2 linked regions of the Planctellipticum variicoloris genome follow. The protein of the gene in region 1 interacts with the protein of each later gene in a pairwise test. Links are inferred from orthologs where the notes say so. Each region holds a gene or a part of one and is shown on either strand. Other genes may lie near its edges.

Region 1 (3,351 bases):
CTGCGGACGCTCAGGGCGGGATTGACGCTGTCGGGGTAGCTTGAGCGCAGGCTCCCCGGCATCTTGTCCGCCCCCAGATCGAGAGTCCGGATGATGACCGGTTCCTTCGGGAAGGCTCGCAGGACCTCGCAATAGGCCTGGTAATGATCCTCCTCAGTCGGCTCGCGATTGGACTCGAGATAGAGGAACTCGGTCCGATACAGACCAATCCCCTCCGCGCCCCGCTGCCTGGCGTGCTCGGCTTCCGCGGGAAACTCGATGTTCCCCAGCAGCTCGATCGAAACGTCGTCCCGCGTCTCCGCGGGCAGATGCCGCAGCGTTTCCAGCCGTTTTGTGAAGCTGCGATATCGGGCCTCAGAGGCGCGATACCGCATCAGCGTGTCTTCGTCGGGATCGAGAATCACTTCGCCCGACGTGCCGTCGATAATGATCGTCTCGGCGCCGGAAACATCGTTCAGAAACGAACCCACGCCGACGACTGCCGGAATCTCCAGAGCGCCGGCCAGGATCGCCGTGTGGCTGGTATGTCCGCCGACTTCGGTCGCAAATCCCAGCACGAATTTCCGGTCGAGATTTGCCGTTTCGCTTGGCGTCAGGTTGTGGGCGAGGATGACAACCGGAGCCATCAGGTGCTGCAGCTCTTCGCGGGCCTCTCCCAGCAGGTGCCGGAGAATTCGCTTCTCCAGGTCGTAGATATCCGCAGCCCGTTCTGCCAGATACTGTCCGCCCAGATTCTGGAATCGATGAGCGTACTGCCGCAAAATCCGACTGACGGCAAACTCGGGCGAGAAACTCTTCTGCCGGATCAGGGCTTCGATCTGAGCGATCAATTCGCCGTCACGCAGCATCATCAGATGTGCGCCGAAAATTGCGGCGTACTGAGCCCCGAGACGATCGGCTGCCAGTTTCTCGTTCAGTTCGATCTCGTGACAAACCGCCGCCAGGGCCGTCTCGAACCGCTGCAGCTCCAGTTCGACGGCATCTCGAGAGACAACCCGGCGCGGGATCCGGAAGTTCTCCGTGCCGAACACCATGGCCGGGCCGATGGCCACGCCTGGAGAAACGGCAATCCCGCGCTTCACAAGCATGTCGCCACTTCCGCTTCAGCCGCAATCGGTGGGATTGCGAATCGGCCACGTGAACGGGGAAACCCCCTGACAGGACGGGAGAAACAGATTCAAGCGTTCCCGGCCGAGGCGTTCCCCCTGGATCAGGCCGAAGGGACCGGCGAGGGCTCGGCATCGATGAAATTGGTTTCAAACAACCGGCTCAGCTCGTCGATCACGGCTTCAGCATCGCTCCCTGCCGCCTGCAGCTCCAGTTCGGCTCCGGGACCAGCGGCCAGAGTCAGCAACTCCAGCACGCGTCGAGCGTCGACGCGTGTCTGATCTTTCTGAACCCAGACTTGACTGGAGTATCGCTGAGCCGCCTTGGCGATCAGGGAACACGGGCGAATGTGCAGGCCGTGCTCGGTATTGACCGTCACCACCCTGCGAATAATGGCTGCATCCACCATGATTTGACGCCACCGCTACGAACTGAACCTGTTTCGGGCGAAAGTCTCCCGACCGACAGGACACCTTCCGGCCCGACAGGCTCGGGATTAAATCTCGTTATTGTCCGCCTCCAGAAGCAGATCCCAAACCGCCGCCTGCTGCTTCGACTGCTTCAGGAACTTGCAGAAGTTCTGATTCCGCAAGTGTCGCGAAATGTTTTCCAGCCCCCGCAAATGGTCGCCTGGCCGATCGGGCGGAGAGACCAGCAGGAACAGAATGTAGACCGGCTCGCCGTCGAGACTCGAAAAATCGACCCCGTCATGGGCCAGCGCGACCGTGGCCACCAGCTTGTCGACGGAGGGGTGCTTGGTATGAGGCACGGCGACGCCGTTGCCGATGCCGGTGGATCCCAGTTCTTCTCGCTTCAGAATGGCAGCAACAATGCCGTCTTCGTCGTCGGCACCAATGGCGCCGGCTTCGCGAAGCTTGCCGACCATCGCTCGAATCGCCGCTTCTTTCGTGGTCGCCTGAAGGTCTGCAACAACGGCGTCCTTGACGACAAAATCCGTCAGCTTCATCTTTTCGTCCCTCTGATTCGACGCCAGGCCCGGAATGGTGACCTCAGCACGTCGCTCGTGAGTGTGCGAGAATTCCCTCGGGACCAGCCGCCGGCATGCCGGACTGCCGATTCCGCATCATATCTGCAAGCCGAGTGCCGCCGGCAATAATCCCGATCAACCAGCAGCCATTCGTACAAATCGTTCAACTTCAGCTATTGGGGTCGCGCGTGATTTCGCTTACAGGCGGAGTGTGTTTGTGATCCTGGATCCGCTCTTTGTACTTCCGGATCTGCTGTTCCATCTTATGCAGTGCCAGGTCGAAGGCGGCGACAGCATCGTCCGCCTGCTCAGACGCCACAAAATTGTGCTTGTGCTCCGCATCAACGAGCAGTTCCACTTTGGATCGACCGCCGGTGAAATCGACAGTAATCCCAATCGCGGTGATCCGGTCGTGAAACGTCAGAATTTTTTCAGCTTTGCCTGAAATGTAATCGTGCGCGCTGGGGCTGAGTGTGCCATGCCGCGAGGTAATTGCCACCTGCACTGCGAAAAACTCCTGGAGTTTGAGCCCCGGCTGCTGCCGGAGGGGCCATTATCAAACAGCACGATTCTACGGCACCGGTCCCGGAGGTCAATGCAAGGCGAATCCCGACAGGGAGTTGCCTCGCACGGTCAGTCCCCGAGACGGCCGGCGGCGAATCCATGATGCAACGGCGGCAGTTTAGCAGCTTTCGGCGGCATCAGACACCTGCCGCCTGTCGTCACCGACAGGAATTCCCGGCAAGAAACGCTGCCACGCCGGTCTGGATCGGGAATGAATCCATGCCGCAATCATTGAATCCGGCAGGCAATGGTCCTGCGGTTCGGGGGCAGCGTCATGAGCGAAGCACGCGGTTAGAATGGCGAGCCCGAAGAGTCGGCGCCGCCTTCGGTAACCAGGCCGGAAGTGCTTTCCGAAACAGGGCCGATATCGGTCCGGGGCAGCGGAATCGTCTGCATTGGCAGCTCCGACTCCGACTTGTCCGGTGCTGTTCCAGGCCACCAGCCCTTCCAGCCGGAGGCCGTTCGCGACTTCCGGTCTGCGTTCTCGGTCGGAACCGGCGTCTCTGCGTCGCGACTGATCGACCTGTGGATCGAGTCCGACTTCTCCGGTCCTTTGGGTTGCAGGGACAGACCGAAGAAGGGCGTTCGCGACACACTGTCCATGGAAAAACTCTTACCCGAAACTGCGCAACCAGTTACGGAGAGAATCAGGACGCCTGTGCACGCCGCCAGTCGTTTACCCATGATCGAAA
Region 2 (3,851 bases), 5.9 Mb from region 1 along the record:
ACGTGCACGGTCCGGCGGCCCAGGTCGACCCGGAGTCCGCCGACTTCGAAGACCGCTTCGCCGTTGGGAGAGGTTGTGGCGGCCGAGTGGCGGAGCGCCACGCGGACGCGGGCCAGCAGCTCCCCGACCCCGAACGGCTTGGTCAGGTAGTCGTCGGCCCCGGCGTCGAGCGCGGAGATCTTGTCCGACTCGCGCCCGCGGGCCGACAGGACGATAATCGGGACCTGCGACCACTCGCGCAGCGCCCGGATGACGTCGAGCCCGTCCCGGTCGGGGAGGCCGAGATCGAGGATGACCACGTCCGGCGGAGCGTCCGCAGCCTGCCCGATGCCGCGTTCGCCGGTGTCCGTTTCGCGAACGGCCAATCCGTGCGATTCGAGGGACATCCGCACGAACCTGCGGATCGGGGGCTCATCCTCGATGATCAGGATCTGCGGTGCGTCGTGGTCCATGCGGCGGTTCCCGACCGGTGCGGAGCATCAATCGACCGGATGCGAATCGAGCCCGGTGGCGGTCAGGGGGAGGGTGAATCGAAAGACCGCCCCGCCGGTCGATCGGTTCGCCGCGGCAATCGTACCACCGTGGAGCTCGACAATCCCGCGGCAAATGGCCAGGCCGATGCCGGTCCCGCCGCGGGACTGGCCTTCGACCCGGTGGAACTTCTCGAAGATCCGCTCCAGTTCGTTTGGCGGGATGCCGGGGCCGTGGTCGGCGACCTCGACGACCAGGCTGGAACCTTCCCGGTGCGAGCGGATCTCGATGGGGGATCCTGGCGGGGAGAATTTGAGGGCGTTATCGAGCAGGTTGGCCAGCACTTCCTGGATCAGCAGGCCGTCGATGGCGACGGGGGGCAGATCGTCTGGCAAGTCGGCGACGACCGGATGTTCGCGGAGGTAACGGTCGAAGCGGGCGAGGACGACGCCGACGACTTCGTCGATGGGCTGCAGCTCGCGCTGCAGCGGGATGGCGCCGGCTTCGAGCCGGGTCATGTCGAGCAGGTTGGCGACGAGCCGGTTCAGCCGGTCGGCTTCGTCGAGGATGGACTCCGCCAGTTCTTTCTGGTGACTGGCGGCGAGACGTTCTTTGCCTTCCACGAGGAGGCTGGCGGCGCCGGTGATGGTGGCCAGGGGGGTGCGGAGGTCGTGGGAGACGGCGGACAGGAGCGCGTTCCGGAGCCGTTCGGTTTCGACCTGCAGGCGGACGGACTCGGCTTCGCGGGCGAGGGCGCAGCGTTCGAGCGCGCCGGCGAGCTGGCCGGCAATGGCCTGCAGGAGATCGAACTGGCGGGAGGTGAGCTGGGCGTCGGGCTGTTTCGGGCGAATTCCCAGCGCGCCGACAATTCCTTCTGTGACCAGCAGCGGCAGCCAGGTGGTCGGCGTCCCCGGCAACGTGTCGGTTCCGGCGCCCGCACTGCGGCGATGCTGGAAGACCCATCGAATCACGCCGTCGTCGCGCTGAGTCGGGGGGTCGCCGGCCCCGAGGACGACGTAGTGTCCCTCGACGGGTGGGGCGAGGATCCAGACGTCGGCGTCCAAGGCTTCGGCGATGGTCTGGCGGGCGGTCGTGGCGACTGCGTCGCGCGTGGCGAGGCTGGTCAGCTCCTTGCTGAGGGACAGCAACGCCGCCGTGCGGGCTTCGCGTTCGCGTGCCGCCACGGAATGCGACTGCACGCGGGCGGTCAGCTCGCTGATCACCAGTCCGGTGACGAGCATGACGCCAAAGGTCAGCACGTACTGCGAGTCAGAAACGGCAAAGGTGCCGAAGGGGGCAACGAAGAACAGGTCGAACGCGGCGACGCCGAGGACGGTCGCGAGGATGGAGGGGCCGCGGCCGAATCTCAGTGCGACCCCCACGACCGTCGCCAGGTAGACCATCACCAGGTTGGTGGGATGGAACAGGGGCGCGATCCCGGCGCAGAGCAGAGTGCTGAGACCGACCAGTCCCGCAGCGCACAGATAAGAAGCCCACGGAATCGGGGCCGGGGCGCGGCGGGCCGTGGTCGCGGACGAAGCCGCTTCCGCGTCTCCGCTGATGACATAGACGTCAATGTCTCCGCAGCGGCGGATGAGGTCGTAGACGAAGGCTCCACGCCACCAGTCGCGCCAGCGGCCGTGCAGCGGCTTCCCCACGATGATTTTCGTCGTGTTATGAGTCCGGGCGAAATCGAGCACGGCGCCCGCGAACTCCGTCCCGGTCGTCTGGGCGACGGTGGCGCCGAGATCCTCGGCCAGCCGCAGGTTCTGCTCCAGTCGCTGCTGGTCCGCGGGGTTGAGGACGCGTGCCTGATCGAGTTCCACATAGAGCGCCGTCAGCGGCGCCCGCAACGTGGTCGACATCCGCCGGGCGGCCCGGACCAGCCGGGCGGACATCGGGCTCGGTCCGACGCAGACCAGCAGCCGTTCGGAGGTGGGCCAGATGCGGGAGACATCGTGCTCCTGGCGGTAATCGAGCGCCTGGGCATTGACGCGATCGGCAGTCTTGCGGAGCGAGAGCTCCCGCAGGGCGATGAGATTTCCCTTGCGGAAGAAGTTCTCGATCGCCCGCAGCGCCTGGGCGGGAACGTAGACCTTCCCTTCCTTCAGTCGCTCGATGAGATCGTCGGGGGGGAGGTCGACGAGCTCCACTTCGTCGGCCTGTTCGAACACCTTGTCCGGGACCGTTTCGCGGACCGGAATCATGGTGACCTGCGCGACGACATCGTTCAGGCTCTCGATGTGCTGGACGTTGAGCGTCGTGTAGACGTCGATCCCCGCCGCCAGAAGATCGTCGATATCCTGCCAGCGTTTGGCGTGCGTCGACCCCTCGGCGTTGGAATGGGCGAGCTCGTCGACGAGGAGAATCTGCGGATGCCGGGCGAGGGCCGCTTCGAGGTCGAACTCTTGAATCGTTTTCCCGCGATAAGTCACGGAGCGCGGAGGCAACTGATCGAGCCCCAGCACCAGCGCGTACGTTTCCGGCCGGGCGTGGGGCTCGACGTAACCGATGACGACGTCGACGCCTTCTTTAGCGAGCTTGCGGGCCGCCTCCAGCATGGCGTACGTCTTGCCGACGCCCGGCGCCATGCCGAAGAAGATCTTCAGCTTGCCGCGGGACTGGCGGACCTCGTCCGCCTGGACGCGGGCGAGAAGGGCATCGGGATCGGGACGATCGTCGGTCATGGCGCCTATCGTACTTCGTGAGCCGGCTGCAGTTCACGCAACGCGAGATTCAGCCGGAGGACGTGGACCCTGGGCATGCCCAGGAATCCGAGAGTCGGCGCCTCAGTGTGCGCTGCCACGAGTCGACGCACTTCGTCGACCTCCAGTCCGCGGGCGCGTGCCACGCGTTGGACCTGGTATTCCGCGGCCGCCGGGCTGATGTGCGGATCGAGGCCGCTGGCAGAGGCCATGACCAGGTCTGCCGGGATGACCGCCGCGTTGTCTGGGTCGGCGGACTTCAGGCGGTCGATCCGTTCCTTAACCGCGGTCTCCAGGGCCGGATTCGTCGGGGCCTGGTTGGAGCCGCTCCCTCCCAGGCCATTGTACGCGACCGGACCGGTCGCCGACGGACGTCCCCAGAAGTCGCCCGGCGCGTTGAAGGGCTGGCCCAGCAGGTCGGAGCCGACGGCGCGACCGTCCTGAAGAATCAAACTGCCGCCGGCCTGTCGGCCGAAGGCAGCCTGTGCGACCGCCGTGACGGCGAGAGGGTAGATCACGCCGGTCACAATGGTCAGCAACAGAAACAGGAGCGTTGCAGTTCTCAGCGATTGCCACATGATTGCAGTTCCAGAGAGAGTTTACGGGCTGACGCCTGGCGCGGCGGTTCAAATATGGTGCCGCAGAATTGTGTGAGAGTTTTGCGGGTCGACCGGG

What was found.
Region 2: the proteins of SH412_RS01195 (region 1) and SH412_RS24135 interact in binary tests that used the Escherichia coli proteins (3 or more experiments, as listed by UniProt). The link is inferred for Planctellipticum variicoloris from one-to-one orthologs.

Annotation. Positions count from the first base shown.
Region 1 is NZ_CP130886.1:300,832-304,182, forward strand. Bases 340-3,023 are described here. They hold SH412_RS01195 (PTS sugar transporter subunit IIA), read right to left. Parts: upstream 2,075-3,023; coding sequence 1,604-2,074; downstream 340-1,603. Other genes in these bases: ptsP (phosphoenolpyruvate--protein phosphotransferase), read right to left, coding at 340-1,088; SH412_RS01190 (HPr family phosphocarrier protein), read right to left, coding at 1,211-1,516; hpf (ribosome hibernation-promoting factor, HPF/YfiA family), read right to left, coding at 2,265-2,600. In the rest of the region: more of ptsP, read right to left, coding at 1-339. UniProt on the Escherichia coli protein: Seems to have a role in regulating nitrogen assimilation.
Region 2 is NZ_CP130886.1:6,178,627-6,182,477, reverse strand. What follows is about bases 280-3,463. They hold SH412_RS24135 (sensor histidine kinase), read right to left. Parts: upstream 3,159-3,463; coding sequence 480-3,158; downstream 280-479. Other genes in these bases: kdpC (potassium-transporting ATPase subunit KdpC), read right to left, coding at 3,164-3,463; SH412_RS24140 (response regulator), read right to left, coding at 280-452. Outside these bases: more of SH412_RS24140, read right to left, coding at 1-279; more of kdpC, read right to left, coding at 3,464-3,754. UniProt on the Escherichia coli protein: Member of the two-component regulatory system KdpD/KdpE involved in the regulation of the kdp operon. KdpD may function as a membrane-associated protein kinase that phosphorylates KdpE in response to environmental signals.